DNA from 4 places in the Methylophaga sp. UBA3613 genome. Region 3 is predicted to be linked to each of the others. Evidence: riboswitches for the same ligand, from Rfam matches in the RefSeq annotation. Region 3 holds a riboswitch; each other region holds the start of a gene.
The links. Region 3 has a riboswitch for cyclic di-GMP ahead of B3S93_RS11390 (hypothetical protein). Riboswitches for the same ligand answer to the same signal wherever they lie in the genome.

Region 1 (4,466 bases), on a different contig from region 3:
GGTATTGGAACAATATCCCGGTTCAAAAAAACACGCTCGCCCAGAACAGCCTTCGATGCCCAGTTTTTGGTAGATTTCGGTTTTTTGAAAAGAATTGGATTGAAAAATAACCAGAGAAGCGATGACAGCCCTGGCACCAAACACCACCAGCCTATCCACTCTCTACTCCAGAACGCGAGAACGATAACAGGAAGCACAGAGTATCGGGTCCAAACACTAATGGGGTTTGCGTGCCTCATCCAGTTGTCATCATCAAGCTTAAAAAGCCCAGCAATCTTCCGTTCTAAAGTCATTTCATAGTACCGATGGGGTAATCATCTGGTTCGAGTAAAATAGCCAGCATTTGAAGCCTCTTGATCTCAAGATCCTTTTTCTAAACCTAACAACCTCGAAACAGCCATGCGTGAATTAATTTGGTGTAGCGCGGCATTACCACATAAACCATTAGCAAAACCGCAATACCGGTAATGATCAATGTGTCGAGATAATGATTATCAGGCAGTCCCAACCTGTGAATGGGTGGCAACAAAAATGGCAACATCAGTACCAGCGGATAGATAGCTGACCAGGTGACCAAAGCCTGTTTCCAACGAATAGGAATTTTGGTATTTGCCTGCTCCGGGGTAAACCAGAAATCCAGCCCGCTGTTAATATAAAAATCATCGCCTTTCACCAGTAATGGTGAAACTTGGGCTATCAGCTCACTGCGTTTGGCCGATTCCATCCAGCCCCGTAAATGTGATTGGTTATCAAAGCGAATAATAATCGTATACGTTTCAGTCAATCCTGCGATAGGCCGAATCACGTTCAGATCCAGATGCCCCGGCGAGCTTTTACAATGTGGAGCAATTTCATTTAACCATGCTTCGTATTCGGGATGTTTATCCTTGGCAACCTGATGGGTAATAACTGCCGTCGCACCATTGGTTAACGGATCCACACGATTTTGTTGCATAAGATTTTTCCTAAAATACCAAGTTGTCGGATACATGTTTCATAAACAAAATATCAAGTCATACGTTTATTTTAAAACTTTATTGCAGTTGAAGCTTATAGAGACAAGGTACGAAAACCTTATATAGATAGTATTCAAAAGCCTCCGTGGGTAACTATTAGGCTTGTTTGTTTGATAACAAATACCAAGCCAGTAAGCTCATTTTTGTTTAGATGCCAATACGTTAATGAATAAGGTATAGTCATTTTCACTGATTATTTTATGGTTTTACTATCATGGTCATTCTCATATCTTTGCTGATGCATTAAAAATGACGTCAACACACCACACCGTCTATCGTGATCAGCCTTTGTTCGATGCTTATGAACAGCAGATGGCACAAGACTGGTTGCCCATTGAGATAATGCAATTATCCGCAGGGAATTTTCGTGGGCATTATCGTGAAGTGGGTAATGATGATGTCAGAGTTGTGTTTGAACAACAAAATCAGGTCATACACAAACGTGCCATTATTGAGCGGGACTTCTGTACGGTTTCTTTTGCACGCATTGCAAATCAGGTACGGGTCTCTGAGTACGATGCTTTCGATAATTCATTATTTTTTCTGCCTTCAAATGTCGAAGTCGATATTCAGGCAGCGAGCGGTGTTGAAACGGTCTATTTTAGATTCGAACAGTCTAAATTAATTGAAGCAGCAAGAGTCATTAACCCAAAATATTGGGAAATGCCGACAGACCGTATTTTGGTATTTGATGGTATTAACCGGGAACCCCTAGAGGATTTTACCGATTATTTATATCAGCTTTCGGCACTGAGTTCGGATGATAATCTGCATGAGCAGCAGAAAGATATTAATTTATCAGTAATGGAATATGTCTTGCTCTCTCTCGATTCATCTTTAGTGTTTGATGAACAATCATCTGATGTACTGTCTCGCCGTCGGGCGGCAAAATCAGTAAGGCAGGCAATAGACTATATGCACGCCAACCTGGAGAGACAGATTTGTCCATCCATTATCGATATTTGTAAAGATTTACATATCAGCCAGCGTAATCTGCAATATAACTTTAAAAAAACAATGGGAATCACCCCCAATGCGTACTTGTATCGATTACGTTTAAACCGGGTTCGTGCACAACTTCTAAAACCAGCTGATATCGGTGTGACAGTCACGCAGTTAGCCAGTGACTGGCATTTTTGGCATCTAGGTCGTTTTTCCAAGGATTATCTGCAATTATTTGGCGAGTTGCCTTCCACCACATTACATCGAGCCTTTAATTAAAATCATTACTTTTTAGCTGCGATTGATACGGCTTTATGTGGCCGATATCGAATATCAGACTTGTAATGTCATATAAGCAGGCAACGAAAAGTAAACATAATCTCCCCTTTAATCATTCAGGCTTAGGTTTATAAAAACCGACTGATTCTAATCCAAAAAAATTAATAAAGATTATCCGTGTTCTCGATAAATGATTAATTTATCTCTTTGCGAAAATCGGATAGTGCCATGTCATCCGTCTCTATATCATCATATTTCGGTTGGGTTGGACTATAGCCCATTTTATTATTGCCAAACTTGGTGTGAACTAAGGACGGAAAACTACAGACCTTGATGATGTTGTTAAGGTGGCTGAGTTGCATAGATTTAAGAGACTTTGAACATGCAAACTCAATCTTTAAAACGTTCTGTACTCAGCACATTTTTTATTTCATCAATCGTTTTAAGTACTGCGGCAAGTGCCGATAGTGTTTTAATTGGAGTCAATACATCACCTTTAACGATTAATGATGATGCCACCACAACCATTGTGACGGGCACACAATTTCAAAATGATAATGAGTTATCCGTTATTGGTCAGCCATTTGTTAAAGATCCTGTTTTAGCAAACGAAGGGACTTTTATAAATAATGGTACCTTTTACGGTAAATTCAGTGATTTAAAAAATGATGGGGTGCTGTTAAATACAGGCAGTCTGACTACTCATGTCAGTGGTTTAAATAATGCAGCAAGCGGTCACATCACTAACACCGGCTATATATACAACAACGGTGGTAGCTTGAAAAATGATGGCTTCATTGATAATCAGGCTGAGTTTAACAATTCAGGCACATTGACTAATTACGGGCAGTTAACCAATCAAGATACCCTCACGAATAGAGGTGTTTTATCAAGTTATAGAGGAGCAACCCTGACCAATACGGGAACCTTAACTAATACCAGTGCGGGTAGATTCAATAACTATATCGATTCCACTTTAATTAATGATGGCACGATGAACAATGAGGGTCGCTTCACTAATGCCGGTAAGTTAATTAATAATGGTTCATTTACGAATAAATACGTATTCTCCAATGCAATTAATGACACCGTGACCAATAATGGCGTCATGACCAATAATAGTACTCTTCAGAATATGAACGAGATTATTAATACGGGCGTGTTTATTAACAATGAAAAAGCAACCATAAGAGGTAATGGCAGTTCAGTGGGTAATTACACCCAAACCGCTGGGCAAACCATAAATAACGGCGTCATCACTCAAACCAGTGTCAATATCAACGGCGGTAGCTTATCTGGTACAGGCATCATTAACAGCAATGTCACGGTGAATGGCACCAGTTCTGACAACTATGCCAGCATAAATGCAGGTAACTCGATTGGTACGATGACCATTAATGGCAATTACACTCAAGGTGAATTCGGTTCAATGGTGGTGGAGTTTAATGAAACCAGTTCAGATATCTTTAATATTTCACATGAGGCTTCTCTGGCCGGTTTACTAACCTTTGAGTTTATTGGTGATAATGTGCAAGTAGGAACATTTCAGTTCTTAACGTTTGCCAGCATTGTCGGTAGTTTTGATAGCATCATTTATCCATCCCTTATGGGCTTTAATTTTGATGTGGTGTTTGGTGATACGTTTGCCAATTTAGAAATCAGTCAATCGGTGAGTGAAGTGCCTGTTCCAGCGTCATTATTCTTATTTGGCCCGGCATTATTAGGCTTTTTGGGTTTACGACGTAAGAAGGCAATGACAGCTTAAAAATATGCAGAGTGTTAATCTCAAAGACAGTGTAAAAATTGATTCTGGCTTGCCGTGAAAGAAATGAAATAACGGGTGGTGGCCATCCTACTCTTTTGATTTCGTTACGTTCCTTAGTTCGTAACGTTTACTCAGATACTCCTGATCTAGAATTCAACGTTCAGATCCGGTCGAAAATTAAAGTAGGATTGCTCCACCAGGGTTTGATAAACACCGGCAATATTCATTGGCAGCCATTCATCATACATCCGCAAATGCGCATATTCCGGTAAGCGAATTTCAGCCTGAAGCGTTTCAAGCGTTTTCCCCGCCAGCATGCCCTCACGCACAGCTGCATAAAGCGCTTCCAGATAACCAAGATAATGCTCCACATCCTCGCGCGTGCCGGTATCAGCATGTCCGCCGATAAATAAATCAAACGGTTCAGCCGCCAGCACTTCCCGGGTGGAATGAATCATGCCATG
Region 2 (4,466 bases), on a different contig from region 3:
GCACTCCATGAAGTCGGCCAGAGACTGGATATCGAAATTGATACGCAACATCGCAAGATCTTCGAATCCGTGAGCAACATCAGTAATTAAGGAACCTCTCATGCTCAACGAAAAAGACATTATTTCAACTTTGATGATGGTGCGGGAACAAAACCTGGATCTTCGCACCGTCACTGTTGGCATCAACCTGACCGATTGCGTCAGTCATGATCTGGAAACATTCAAACGTAAAATTTACGACAAAATCACCCGTTATGCTGGCCAATTGGTGGCATCCTGTAACCGCATTGAAAGACGCTACGGTATTGAAGTTGCCAATAAACGGATTTCTATCAGCCCAATCGGTGTTGTCGGTGCACCTTTTAGTTCAGAACAATTAGTTGAGGTCGCCGTAACGCTTGATAAAGCGGCGCATGAATTGGGTGTGGATTTTATTGGTGGTTTTACTGCTTTGGTAGAGAAGGGCATGAGTAAGGGCGATCAGGCTTTGATCGAAGCCATTCCACAGGCGCTGACGGAAACGCAACGAATCTGTTCATCCGTCAATGTGGCCAGTACGCGTGCCGGTATCAACATGGACGCGATTCTCAAGATGGGGCAAATCATCAAACAGGCTGCAGAACTCACTGCAGACGATGATGGCCTTGCTGCTGCAAAATTAGTGGTATTTGCCAATATTCCACAAGATGTACCGTTTATGGCCGGTGCTTATTTAGGCATCGGTGAAGCAGATGCGGTTGTCAGTGTTGGTGTCAGTGGTCCTGGTGTAGTTAAAGCGGCTTTGGAAAAAGCCTTGGCTGAAGATGAAAATATGGATCTGAGCCGTGCGGCGGATGTCATTAAACAAACAGCAGCCAGACTGACACGTGCTGGTGAGTTGGTGGGCCGTGAAGTGGCACAATTACTAAATCTGCCATTTGGTATTGTCGACTTGTCGTTGGCACCGACACCGAATCGTAATGACAGTGTCGGAGAGATTTTTGAAGCGATCGGTTTGCCAGCTTTTGGATCACCAGGCAGTACCGCATTTTTATCCATGCTCAATGATGCAGTGAAAAAAGGTGGTGCGTTTGCCAGCTCACATGTGGGTGGTTTAAGTGGTGCGTTTATTCCGGTTTGTGAAGATTTGACCATTGCTGAGTCGGCTGCAAACGGCACCTTGAATCTGGAAAAACTCGAAGCCATGACGGCAGTCTGTTCAGTTGGCCTGGATATGGTGGCTTTACCTGGAGATACTTCAGCTGAAATGCTATCCGCGATTATTGCTGATGAAATGGCAATTGGTGTCATCAACAAAAAAACCACAGCAGCAAGATTGATTCCAGCGCCTGGCAAAAAAGCAGGTGATATTGTCCGGTTTGGTGGTTTGTTGGGTGAAGGCCCAGTGATGGCTGTCAATATGGGGAATCAGGAAAACCGCTTTGTTCGCTTAGGTGGCCGTATTCCTGCTCCGATTCAAAGCTTGGTTAATTGATCATCTTATGCTAACAATTAAAAAGCCGTGACAGAAACTGTCACGGCTTTTTTAGATAAAATAAGCGTCAAAATTACTGGCTTTTCGCTCTTCTACGCATTGCTAAAAAGCCCATCAAACCTGAACCAAATAACCAAACTGCTGCTGGTATTGGAACGGCTGAAACCCGGATGTTATCCAGCATCGCTCCAACATTATCCCCCCCGAAGTTTCTAAAAGATAATTTATCCCCATCAACCAAATCAACCAGGAAACTATAGGTATGCCAATTTTCATCCCAATCCAAGAGAAGATGATTAACAAGTGCACCTGCTCCAAACAACACCGAAACTTGGTCAGCAGGACCATTACGTTGATTACCAGATAAATCAAAACTCACTTTGTATTTACCTGCAGAAAAACCATTTTTAGAAGACAAAATCCCTGCGTCACCAGTTGAGCCGTCCAGATCTACGCAAAAGCTACCAACTGAACAAACGATTCCCCATTGATTACCGTTTTTGATCAAATCAACCGTACCGTTTGATACATCCCAATTAACGAAGCTGTTATAGTTTAAGACAGAACTCGCTTGACCTTCACCTTCAAAGCTATCATATAGGCTATTAATGGTTGCAGCAAAGGAAACTGGAGCAAAACATAATGCAGATATTGCTAAAATTTTTGTTAAGTTTTTCATAGATATATCCTCAATTTTTGTAGTTCAGCAATCTCAACTTTGAGACCGGAAACTTTCCGTCCTTAATTCGCATTAAGTTTGGCAAAAATTAAAAATAAATGTGTCTTATAAAGTTCGACACAGATTCAAAATAATCCTTATTTAGACGTTTTTTAATTGTACTTTGGTACAAATACACTTAATAAATCACTTACGGTTAGTCCGGTAACTTATTAATGCAAAAACTCGTTGTACAAATTATTATCTTTCAGTGGGATAAATCTCAGCTTTCTGATGCGCACAAAAAAGCAAGGGCAGGATTACCTGATCGCTATCCGCTAAAATCCTCCTCTTCTGTTTTGTCTAATAAGCAAATATTGCTTGATAAGCATGGGGATGATATTTCTGGAAATCGCATTCGCTATCAAATGACAGATGATTATTTTTTAATTGATCGTTATCGTGTTGGTTTAAAAGCCAAAAAAGTGGAGTTCAAACCACGATTACAGGCCGATGAACCACCGATATTACTTACTTCGCTCGAAGAAGGGTGGGTACAGTGTCAGTACCAGTGGCGTTACCGGATGGATGAAGGCGGTTATATTTACTGGCTTTATGAAAATGTGATCGTAAATGTCTGCTTCGCAGAAAAAAACGATCCAGGTGTTTTTGTAAACTCACCTCCCACCCAACGTTTTACATCTCTACTGACCTGACTCACCAAACGCTCACAAAAACCATAAGTCCACTTGCTTTTAGTTCATGCTTGAGGATGAGATGGAGAGCACAGGTTTTTGGAGAGTAAATCTCTATAATCGCATTAAATTTCTACGGGACAAATTATTTTCTTTCCTTGGAGTCAATATATTACGACCAAGGTAAAAGTCCCTGGTTTTAGTGAGAATTATCCCTTGTAATGAAAAGGTAATATGCCTAAGATGCCCCGGCATTTTAAGATCGTTAAAATCAATTAACAGTTCTGTTTAAATATTTTTAATTGCCTGTTATGAATCAGTAAGTCCTTGAAATTATTTCAACTTAATCGCTAAGTAAAAACAGACGGGGTATTGACCATCTATCTAATGACCACCTCAGCCAAAACAAAGCCAAAAAGCCTCTCGTGAACAGCTATGTAGCCGATACCTCACCGGTTGCCATAGTGAAGTTTTGTCTGCAGTCTGAGCGGCAGATAGCAATTCTCGACAGTACAGCTTCCATCGTTGATATTTTTGGTTTTACCGCAGCACAAATTATTGAAGATTCCTCGTCTGCATGGATGAGCATTGATTCAGATGATCGTGGCATTATTCTGCAGAAAATGGCTGAGTCAGCTCAAACGATGCAACCTCTGAATCTGGGTTGGCATGTGTTACACCCTCAGAAAGGTAAGGTTTTAGTGGATTGCAAAGCCATGCCTGAAGCGGATTCAGAAAACGGAATGGTATGGCATGGCTATTTTCAAAATATCACCGACCTGAAACGTACAGAGCAGGAAAATCAGTCTCATTTGTGGTTTCTTGAATGTCTGGATCAGGTCAACCGGGCTATTCAGGGCACCAATGATCTTGAGCAGATGATGAGTGATGTTCTGGCAGCGATATTGTCGTGTTTTGCATGTGACAGAGCATGGCTTTTATATCCTTGTGATCCAGCAAGTGCCACTTGGCATATCCCCATGGAGCAGACCACTCCTGACTACCCTGGTGGTCTGTCTGCTGGAACAGATTTCCCGATGACCGAAGAGGCAGCCCGAGGTCTGGAAGCCTATCTGGCCAACAGTGAACCAGTAACGCTGATTACCACTATAGAAAGTCCTGATGCACCCGAATTTCTGAGAGAGCATCATATTCGCTCAATCATCGGTACGGCCATCTATCCAAAAACCGGTAAACCCTGGGTGTTTGGTTTGCATCAATGTTCGTATGAGCGAGAGTGGACTAACGACGAAAAACGTTTATTCAGTGAAATCGGTCATCGTTTATCTGATGGCTTGACCAGCTTGCTGATATATCGTGAACAACGTGAGAGTGATGAACGCTTTCGGCAGGCGTTTGAATTTGCTGCGATTGGAATGGGGGTGTTGTCCTTGAGTGGGCAGTGGTTAAGAGCCAATCATTCCATTTATGAAATGTTCGGCTATTCCGAAACTGAACTACTGCAAATGACCTATCAGGAAATGACCCATCCCGAGGATTTGCATAAAGGACAAGCGGAGCTTGATCGGCTGATTGCTGATCAAATTCCCTATATGCAGATTGAAAAGCGCTATCGTCATCAAAATGGGGACTATTTCTGGGCAAGACTCACAACCAGCATTGTCAGAGGAAGAAACAA
Region 3 (4,466 bases):
ACTACGGTCAGTTTGGTTAGGCCCACCAAGAAGCGATTGTGTTTCACTTTCCGTAGTACGGTATCCTACCTGTCCTGAAAACGACCAGCGTTCACTCATCATGTATGTACTAGTGACACTTAAATTATAACTGTCATATTGAGACTCGATTCTTTCGGATTCAGATTCGTACTCTGAATATGTCATTGCCAGACCGCCAGTCAAACGTTCTGAAAGATTTCTGCGCCAGCCACCTGTTAACGATATGGATTCATTATCACTAAAACCGCCGGTATCATATGTACGTTCACTGTAATTTAAACTGGTATAAGCAAAATCACGTTCTGTAAATTGATATTGGTAGCTTGGTGCTAGTGATTTTGATGTTACCGTCGCATTAGACGAAAAATCACCGGTATCTTCATCAGCGATTGAACGTTGTGCTCTTTCAGAATAACCCGCATTCAATCCGTAATTACTTCGTTCTGTATTATAGCTAGTCGAAAAATTTGCAAATGGATCCTGACGATCAAGCTCGCTTAAACTGGCATACCTTTCTACCCTATAGCCGGTATTCAGTGCAATTGAACCATTTTCAACTGAACGTGATAACAATAAAGTAGGGGTAATTTTGGTAACAAAACTACCCTCTTCTTCTTCACGTAATTCAACATTATCATCATAACTAAACGTTGGCGAAAAATCGGCACCAATAATATATTCGGCTGCGTTGGCAAAAGGTGATTGAAATAAAGTTGCAGTTAAAACCGCCGTAATAATGTTAATTTTCATGCTGACTCCATCTTGGTGTCGATCATTATTATCCGTAAATTAAGGAATAATAATGACATCACCGCTTTCAAGCAGCACGTTAGATTCAAGTGATTTACCTTGTTTAATATCAGCATAATAGACAGGAATAATTTGCTGTTTCATTCCATCTCTACGCAAAATGATAATGTCATTTTCTTTCGCATAAGTAGTGAGCCCACCAGCTAAACTTAAAGCCTGCATTGCGTCAAGCGGTTGACTCATTCCAAAGGAGCCAGGGGTTAGAACTTTGCCGAGGATATGAATGGTGTTACCTGAAACCTGATTGACGGTAACGTTAACGACTGGATCCGAGATATATTCTGAAAGTTTTTCTTTAAGCTCAGTTTCTACATCAACTACTGTTTTATCTTTGGCGTTTATTTGGCCAGCTAATGGAAACGAAATAGTACCATCGGGAAGAATAACGACCTCTTTCTGCAAAGCATCTTCATTCCAAACTGAAATGCTTAACATGTCACCTGCATTAAGTGTGTAGGGTTCTGAAGCATGAACAACTGTTCCAATCGAAAGTGTCGCTAATAGCAACACTGCATTTACCAATTTATTCATTATTCTTCTCCATGTTTATAATTTACATTCGCTTCGGATGATAACACGTTATTTAAGCATAAAAAAAGGGAGCATTTCTGCTCCCTTATTTTAACTGGGTATTATTGTTGAATTAATCAGTTTTACGCTTTTGATTTAGCACGTAAACGCAGTCCCAATAGGCCTAATAAGGCAGGTGCGAAGAGAAAAAGCGCTGCTGGAATAGGCACAGCCGATACTGAAACATCATATTTCAGCTCATCAGAAGAAGCACTAAAGATATCCAAACCATAGTTTATACCAGTCATAAGCGTGGCGGTAAATGAGTAATCTGAGATGAGATTAAACTGATCAATAACAGCACCACCCATCTCAAATAACGATACGGTAGCTGAACTTAGATTTGCTTCTGGATTAAATGACCATACAATTTTAACGGGTGTATTTTGATCTGTAGATAGATCAAAAAATGATGACCAGTTGGTGTTTGGCTCATCTACCGTTCCGTGACCTAATACAACATCGTTGTTATTTAAGCTAACTTCTTGCGTAGCACCTGATGATCCGGCGGTGGTCAAATTTAAGGTTGCTGCATTTGCACTAATTGAGAAAAATAACGTCATAAAGAAAAGCATCGCTTTTTTCATAAGTCGCTCCTTTAAGGGGTTTGATTTATAGATTCAGTTAAGCAATGCAACCCGGCGATCTTACAGGGTAAGACCCGTGGCTTTCCGCCCCCGCCTCACAACAGGTTTGGCTATTGATAGGAAAGAAGAAATCCTTTCCATTGTGAAAACTTCCCAGCTTTTTAAGGAAGTTAATTTAACCGTAACGTTTTTTATTCAGTTTGTACAGAGTCTTTTCTGACAAAAAATATATAAAAAAGGGAGCTTCAAGCTCCCTTTTTCTTTCTCCTACCCGTTTTAGCCTGCAGTCATCTTGGCTCTACGACGCAATCCAATCAATCCTAATAAGGCGGGAGCGAATAAAAATAATGCGGCTGGTACAGGCACTTCTGATAATGAGGTAACTGACACATCGTATTTTAATGCATGTGATGTAGCATCTAAAATATCCAAACCGTAAGTTTTACCTGCTGACAATATGGCCGAAAAAGTAAAATCGCCCGTTATATCGTACGTTTCTGTAAAACTACCATCTAATGCAAAAATTGCTACAGTAGCAGAAACCAGATTTCTCACTGGGTTAAATGACCATTCAACATCAACAGCAGTATTTGTATCTGCTGTGACGTTAAACATTGAACTCCAATTTGATCTGGAGCTTTCAACAACACCACCACCTAAAACAACATTGTTCTTATTTAAGGTGACTTGCTGTTGGGATGCCCCATTTGAGCCCTCAGCTGTTAAATTAAGAGTTGCTGAGTTTGCACCAGCAGAGAATAAAAAGGCTATACATAATAGCATCGCTTTTTTCATAGCAATTTCCTTCTAAGTGAAAAAATAAGCAATGCAGCCCGGCCATCTTTAGTCAATTAAAGATCCGTAGCTTTCCGACCCTGCCTCACGACAAGTTTGGCTTTATATTGAAGATAGAAACAGAATTGTTTCTAAAATTGAGACTTTCTTATATTCGTGAAAGTTCAGTTACAGACTAACAGTTTTTGTGGATTTTTCAAATCATGTAGGTAAATCGCAGATGCAAAACTTTAGAGTCTTTTGATGATATTGAGCCCCACAAAGAAAAGGGAGCCGAAGCCCCCTTTCCTTGAACCAACAATATTGTTAACTCATTTGTTACTATGCAGCAGCTGTTTTCAGTGCTTTACGACGTAAACCGAAAAAGCCCATCAATGCTGGAGCAAATAACCATAATGCAGCTGGTACTGGTACTGCAGAAATTGACAGGTCGTATTTCAGAACATCTGATGTGGCATTAAAAATATCAACACCAAAGAATGATCCCGCTGTCAAAATAGCAGTAAAGATAAAATCACCAGTGATGTTAAAAATAGTTGGCGCACCAACATAACCACCACCAGGTCCAGTCAACAGACCAAAGGCCAATTGAGCATTACTCAAGCTGTTAGTTGGGTTAAATGACCACTCCACTTTTACTGGTGTATCAACATCAGTAGTAACATCAAACAATGATTCCCAAACTCCTGAATTAGCAACAGTACCACCAGCAAGAACTGTACTGTTGTTATTCAGATCAATACTTTGAGTAGCACCTGAAGAACCAACTGTTGATAATGTCAGTGTAGCGGCATTAGCACCAACTGAGAACAATAAAGCTATACAAAATAGCATCGCATTTTTCATAATAATTTCCTTTAATTGAAAAATTAAGCAATGCAACCCGGCCATCTTCAAAACCCAGCCAGAAGATCCGTGGCTTTCCGACCTTACCTCACGGTAAGTTTGGCAACAAAAACAGAAACAACATTGTCTCTGAACTTTTTATCTCCAAGAAATATCTCGGTGATGATTAAACACTACTACTTCATTTGCATGATTGAAATTGTACTATGGTACTAGTGACAAATTTATTGCAAAAAAATTAAATATTTCAGGCTGATTATAGCTGATTTTCTTTTTCTCACAATATCCATATTTAATGAACTTTATAACAATATTCTATTGGTTGTCCCACTTCATGCTGTGAATAATAGCTAACTGAATCAAGTACATAACTGCAAAAAAAAAGGGAGCCGAAGCTCCCTTTTCTTAAAACTAACAATATTGTTAACTCATTTTGTGTTATGCAACCACTGTTTTCCGTGCTTGACGGCGTATACCGAAGAAGCCTAACAGTGCTGGTGCAAACAACCACAATGCAGCTGGTACTGGTACTGCAGAGATTGACAGGTCATATTTCAAAATACCTGAAGTGGCATTAAGAATATCTACTGCAAAATATGAACCTGCAGTCAAAATGGCAGTAAAGATAAAGTCACCAGTGATATTAAAAATAGTTGGAAAACCAACATAATTACCACCAGGGCCAGAAACCAGACCAAAAGCCAATTGAGCTGAATCCAAGCTTGTTGAAGGATTAAATGACCACTCAACTCTTACAGGAGTATCAACATCAGTTGTAACATCAAACAATGATTCCCAAGAACCTGAATTAGCAACAGTACCACCAGCAAGCACAGT
Region 4 (4,466 bases), on a different contig from region 3:
CTAATAGTTGAAACCCTGACGATTATAATTGCCGACAATGACCCTTTAGCTCAGATGGATAGAGTGTACTCAAGCCGATTAGCTAAAGATCATTTTCAAGGGTCCAGTTTTTTAGTTCTTCAAGTATTGTCAGGGCATTCAATCCTCTAGCCGCAATTTTGTATTGGACCGCGACAGGTTTGTTTGAGATCACATCTCTGGTGATCAGTTTATTTTCTTCCATTGCCTTCAACCTCTCTGCCAGGACTTTTTTACTGGCCCCGGCAAGTTGTCTCGCAATTTCATTAAAACGCATGGGCTGATCTTTCAGGTGCCACAAAATGGAGCCTGTCCATTTATTACCGATAATTCTCATTCCCCTCTCAACTGGGCAGGGTTTATAACAAGTCTGGTCGTTTTCTCTCATAGTTATTTGTAGGTTACAAAAAGTTAACTGGTTGACTATTGTAACCTGAATGTTAGTTTGTATGTTTAGACAAACTAGAGAGCAGACATGAAAGGTAAATCAATTTTCGTCGAAGCGGGTGGTGGCTTTGATAAAGTTAGCGTAGAAGAAACAGAAACAATCTCGCCAGGTGACAGCGAAATTCTGGTCAGACTTCATGCTAACTCGCTTAATTATCACGATTATGCGGTCGTCAAGGGGCTCTGGCCTGCATCAGAGAAAAGAATACCTATGGCTGATGGTGCCGGTGAAGTAATAGAGGTGGGGCCAAACGTGACCGAATTTAAGGTCGGTGATAGCGTTGTGAGTACGTTTTTCCCTTCTTGGTTAAGCGGTGAACCAGTCGTTGATGGTTTCTCAACTGTTCCTGGCGATGGAGTAGATGGTTACGCAAGAGAATATGTCACGGCAAAGGCTGAAGCTTTCACCAAGTCACCCTCAGGTTGGTCTCATACAGAATCTGCGACGTTGACTACAGCAGCCTTGACAGCATGGCGGGCTTTGTTCGATTTTAATCAGCTCAAATCAGGTGATACCGTTCTTCTTCAAGGGACTGGTGGTGTATCCATCTTCGCTTTACAGTTTGCCAAAATGGCAGGCGCCAAAGTGATTGCCACTTCATCCAGTGATCAAAAACTCACTAGGTTGAAGGAGCTGGGAGCAGATCATGTGATCAATTATAAAAAAGAACCTAACTGGGGCTTTTTAGCCAGAGAACTAAATGATGGAAAAGGTGTTGACCACGTCGTTGAAATTGGTGGTGCTGAAACATTGGAGCAATCTCTAAACGCTGTACGTATCGCTGGCCAAATTTCGTTAATTGGTATTCTTTCTGGACAGACTTGCGATATAAATATTGTGAAGACTTTTGTGAAACAGGTTAGGCTTCAGGGCGTTCTTGTTGGTAGCAGAGTCCATCAGCAGGAGATGATTAAAGCTATCGAGGCTAATCAGCTAAAACCAATTATTGATCGTACTTTTGCTTTAAAGGATATTGTCAAAGCATTTGAGTACCAAGAAACGAATCAGCATTTTGGTAAAATTTGTTTAGAGTTTTAAATGAAATAAAAAAGCCCTTGAGGTGGGGCTTTTTTAATTTATTAGCCTCTCAACCACCGATAGAATGTTTCAGAATTCGTCGGTCTAAAATAGCCCTGTTATAATTACGGCCGATGTCCCTGTAGCTCAGATGGATAGAGCGTTAAACATTTATCTGTCCAAAATGAGAAGGATAGGGCTGGGATTACATTATTAGCTCTAATAATTAACATCAAAGATTTATTAATTAGTACTAAAGTACAATACTTTTTAATAAAATTTAGTGTAAGTTCGAAAGAGTGATCTAATCACGCTATTTATTATGCCAAACTTGGCGTGAGCCTTGGACGGAAAATTACAGCTGTGCTTTTAAGTAAAGGTATCAGGGCTGGGTTGCATACTTTAAGGAGTTCACCGATGAATAAGATGATAGCTACGATAATCTTCTCATTATTTTCTTTATCTGCTTTTGCCGCTACAGTCGACATTGATTTGAGTGGGGCTACCACTTCCACCCTTATTGATGTTGATGGGGCAAGTTTCTCACAAACTTTCACAGGTCAGACTGCATCTGGCTCAGCAATTTCAGGTTCCCCTACAGGGCCATTATCACTAACACCAAGTGGAACAATAAGAGTTGTCTCTTTTGATCCAGGTTGCACAGGTTGTGATTCTGGCAATTCACTTCTTACACCCTCAAGTTTTCAGGGCCCATTGTCGATTTTGTTTGATTTTAATGCCGACAGTTTTTCATGGGTGATGGGAAGCTCTGTTGCAGGATCCAATGTTGCTGCAGATTTATTTTCAAATAGTGGTAGTTTAATCAACACAGTACTAATCAGCATGCTGGAAGGGTACAACAAATACTCTATCTCAGGCTTGGGTGCTTTTGCAGGAATTACTTTTAGAGACAATAACGACCCAGCTGGAGTACGTTACATGGACATGTCTTACAATAGTGTTGTCGGAGTCTCTGAAGTTCCAATCCCTGCCGCCGCTTTCATGTTTGCACCGGCATTACTTGGACTCATGGGATTACGTCGAAGAGCAAAAAATAAAGTCGCTTAACTTTATTTCTTTCAGAAAGCCGTGATGATTAATTTCATCACGGCTTTTTTATTTGTATAACTGCCGTTCAACCACCGATTGGTTTGTTTCGAAGTGAAGCCGATCAGCTTGACTGATATAATTGCGGCCGATGTCCCTGTAGCTCAGATGGATAGAGCGTCCCCCTCCTAAGGGGAAGGCCACAGGTTCGACTCCTGTCAGGGACACCAATAATAATCAATAGATTATTTTTGACTGGAAATGAATAATAGCGGGATAGTCATTCGCATACTCCCCATCAACTTTTAGAACCTTCATTTTTTCTGTAACAAATTTATCGATTTGTATTAGGTTTACCAGATTCAGAAAGTTGAGGTTGGGAAAGGAATAAATATCCCACTGGATAATGGATATGGCGCAACTAAGAAACTAATGACAATTCTTTGCCAGTTGCCTTGTGAAAAATTATTTTTCAACAATGATTTTTGGTTGATGGCTTTCTGTTTCACTATCTGAAAGTCCTGCGGTCAGGATCCAGCGCATAGTGTCTTCATTCGACATTTCCAAAGACCGAACCTGATCTCGTGAAACGCAAATTGTATAGCCACCAACTTGATAGCTCATTGGCAGGTATATGGCGACCAGATTATTTTCCTGATCCTCCATGCCTAAAACATGGCTAACGTTATCCTTCACCAGAAAGCCAATCAGCTGAACCCCACCGATGGTGACAGCAACAGCATTGCTGAGACTTTCCTGCTGTTTCTCGCGAGAGAAAAAACGCGTGAAATCTCGTAATGCACCATGAATCGATTTCACCAGCGGAATGCGATCCAGAATGGATTCACCCATATCAAACAGTCGTTTGACCAGCCAGGCATTAACGGCAATGCCAATCACAAAAATCAACCCTATAGCTGCTAATAACCCAAGCCCTGGCCAGTAAAAATCATAGGGTAAAATGGCAATCATTATCGGGCGTAATGCACGCTCTGCAGTAACAGCCAACCAATAAATAAGATAAAGCGTCAGGGTGACGGGTAACGCTGTCGCTAAACCTTTTAAAAAAGTCTTCCAGACAAATTGCATAAAGCTGTTCCTATTCCAAACCGAATACGGTTATTCAGATGTATAAAGTTATATCGGCTTCGCTGGCAAATTCCAGAAAGGTGGCTGCGCCTCCATGACTGATTCCATCGATAAAATCTGAATTTTTAAAATCAAACAAATCGACAGTCATCTGGCAGGCAATTAATTCAACATCTGACTTCAGACAAATCTCACGTAATTCAGCAACACTGGCAACACCTTTCTTTTTCAGTTTGCGTTGCATCATCCAGGTAGCAAAGGCTTCAAGCCCTGGAATAATTTGCACGATACTGGGGACCGGAACAGGCATGGGCATAGCAGGGTTGCCTAAAGGAGAGACTTTAAGAGACATATCTTTCTTAAGCAATTGCAAACCGTAAAAGGTAAAAAATATTTTGGCTTCAAACCCTAGCGCCGCTGCTGTGGAGGCCAGTAAAAATGGTGGATATGCACCATCTAAAGTACCTTTACTTGCAATTATGGCGAGTTTTTTGGCCATGCAGTCATGCCCCTTTTTCGATGATGAAATACAGTTTTCCTTCGACTTCTTCGCTACTAAGCAGCGGATTACCAGTCATTTTGCAGAAGGCCGGAATATCTTTTAGCGCGCCAGTATCGGTACATATGAGTCGCAGTCGCTGAGAGGCTGACATTTCATTGAGCATCTTACGCGCTTTAAGCACTGGAAGTGGACAGTTTAAACCTGATGTATCAATTTCTGTATCAAAATCTGACATACTGATTTCCTTTAAAATATCCGTTCACATGATAAACGCAAGCGGCGTTTTTGTCTTTGCGGAACCGGTCTTAATGAGCCAAGGTCTATAGGCGTTATGAAATATCTTAT

Region 1: linked by a shared signal. The riboswitch ahead of B3S93_RS04110 (PEP-CTERM sorting domain-containing protein) and the one ahead of B3S93_RS11390 (hypothetical protein) in region 3 are both predicted to bind cyclic di-GMP.
Region 2: linked by a shared signal. The riboswitch ahead of B3S93_RS07610 (VPLPA-CTERM sorting domain-containing protein) and the one ahead of B3S93_RS11390 (hypothetical protein) in region 3 are both predicted to bind cyclic di-GMP.
Region 4: linked by a shared signal. The riboswitch ahead of B3S93_RS00490 (hypothetical protein) and the one ahead of B3S93_RS11390 (hypothetical protein) in region 3 are both predicted to bind cyclic di-GMP.

What each region holds. Positions count from the first base shown of each region.
Region 1 covers NZ_DFLS01000004.1:400,205-404,670, reverse strand. Annotated here, with positions in the region: gene B3S93_RS15585 (DUF6653 family protein) at 1-293, opposite strand, end outside; gene B3S93_RS04120 (antibiotic biosynthesis monooxygenase) at 380-955, opposite strand; gene B3S93_RS04115 (helix-turn-helix domain-containing protein) at 1,266-2,237, shown strand; cyclic di-GMP riboswitch class I at 2,518-2,601, shown strand; gene B3S93_RS04110 (PEP-CTERM sorting domain-containing protein) at 2,620-4,002, shown strand; gene B3S93_RS04105 (MBL fold metallo-hydrolase) at 4,149-4,466, opposite strand, start outside.
Region 2 covers NZ_DFLS01000006.1:292,611-297,076, reverse strand. Annotated here, with positions in the region: gene B3S93_RS07620 (glycine cleavage system protein R) at 1-90, shown strand, start outside; gene B3S93_RS07615 (PFL family protein) at 101-1,474, shown strand; gene B3S93_RS07610 (VPLPA-CTERM sorting domain-containing protein) at 1,548-2,153, opposite strand; cyclic di-GMP riboswitch class I at 2,169-2,246, opposite strand; gene B3S93_RS07605 (hypothetical protein) at 2,369-2,848, shown strand; gene B3S93_RS07600 (bifunctional diguanylate cyclase/phosphodiesterase) at 3,253-4,466, shown strand, end outside.
Region 3 covers NZ_DFLS01000008.1:319,217-323,682, reverse strand. Annotated here, with positions in the region: gene B3S93_RS11400 (hypothetical protein) at 1-771, opposite strand, end outside; gene B3S93_RS11395 (polysaccharide biosynthesis/export family protein) at 811-1,362, opposite strand; gene B3S93_RS11390 (hypothetical protein) at 1,485-1,988, opposite strand; cyclic di-GMP riboswitch class I at 2,031-2,109, opposite strand; gene B3S93_RS11385 (hypothetical protein) at 2,265-2,783, opposite strand; cyclic di-GMP riboswitch class I at 2,813-2,894, opposite strand; gene B3S93_RS11380 (hypothetical protein) at 3,105-3,629, opposite strand; cyclic di-GMP riboswitch class I at 3,658-3,743, opposite strand; gene B3S93_RS11375 (hypothetical protein) at 4,068-4,466, opposite strand, start outside.
Region 4 covers NZ_DFLS01000002.1:7,298-11,763, reverse strand. Annotated here, with positions in the region: gene B3S93_RS00500 (winged helix-turn-helix transcriptional regulator) at 83-355, opposite strand; gene B3S93_RS00495 (zinc-dependent alcohol dehydrogenase family protein) at 494-1,504, shown strand; cyclic di-GMP riboswitch class I at 1,798-1,884, shown strand; gene B3S93_RS00490 (hypothetical protein) at 1,901-2,551, shown strand; tRNA gene B3S93_RS00485 (tRNA-Arg) at 2,684-2,760, shown strand; gene B3S93_RS00480 (DUF502 domain-containing protein) at 2,996-3,619, opposite strand; gene dsrE2 (sulfur carrier protein DsrE2) at 3,654-4,118, opposite strand; gene B3S93_RS00470 (sulfurtransferase TusA family protein) at 4,123-4,356, opposite strand; gene B3S93_RS00465 (M48 family metalloprotease) at 4,453-4,466, shown strand, end outside.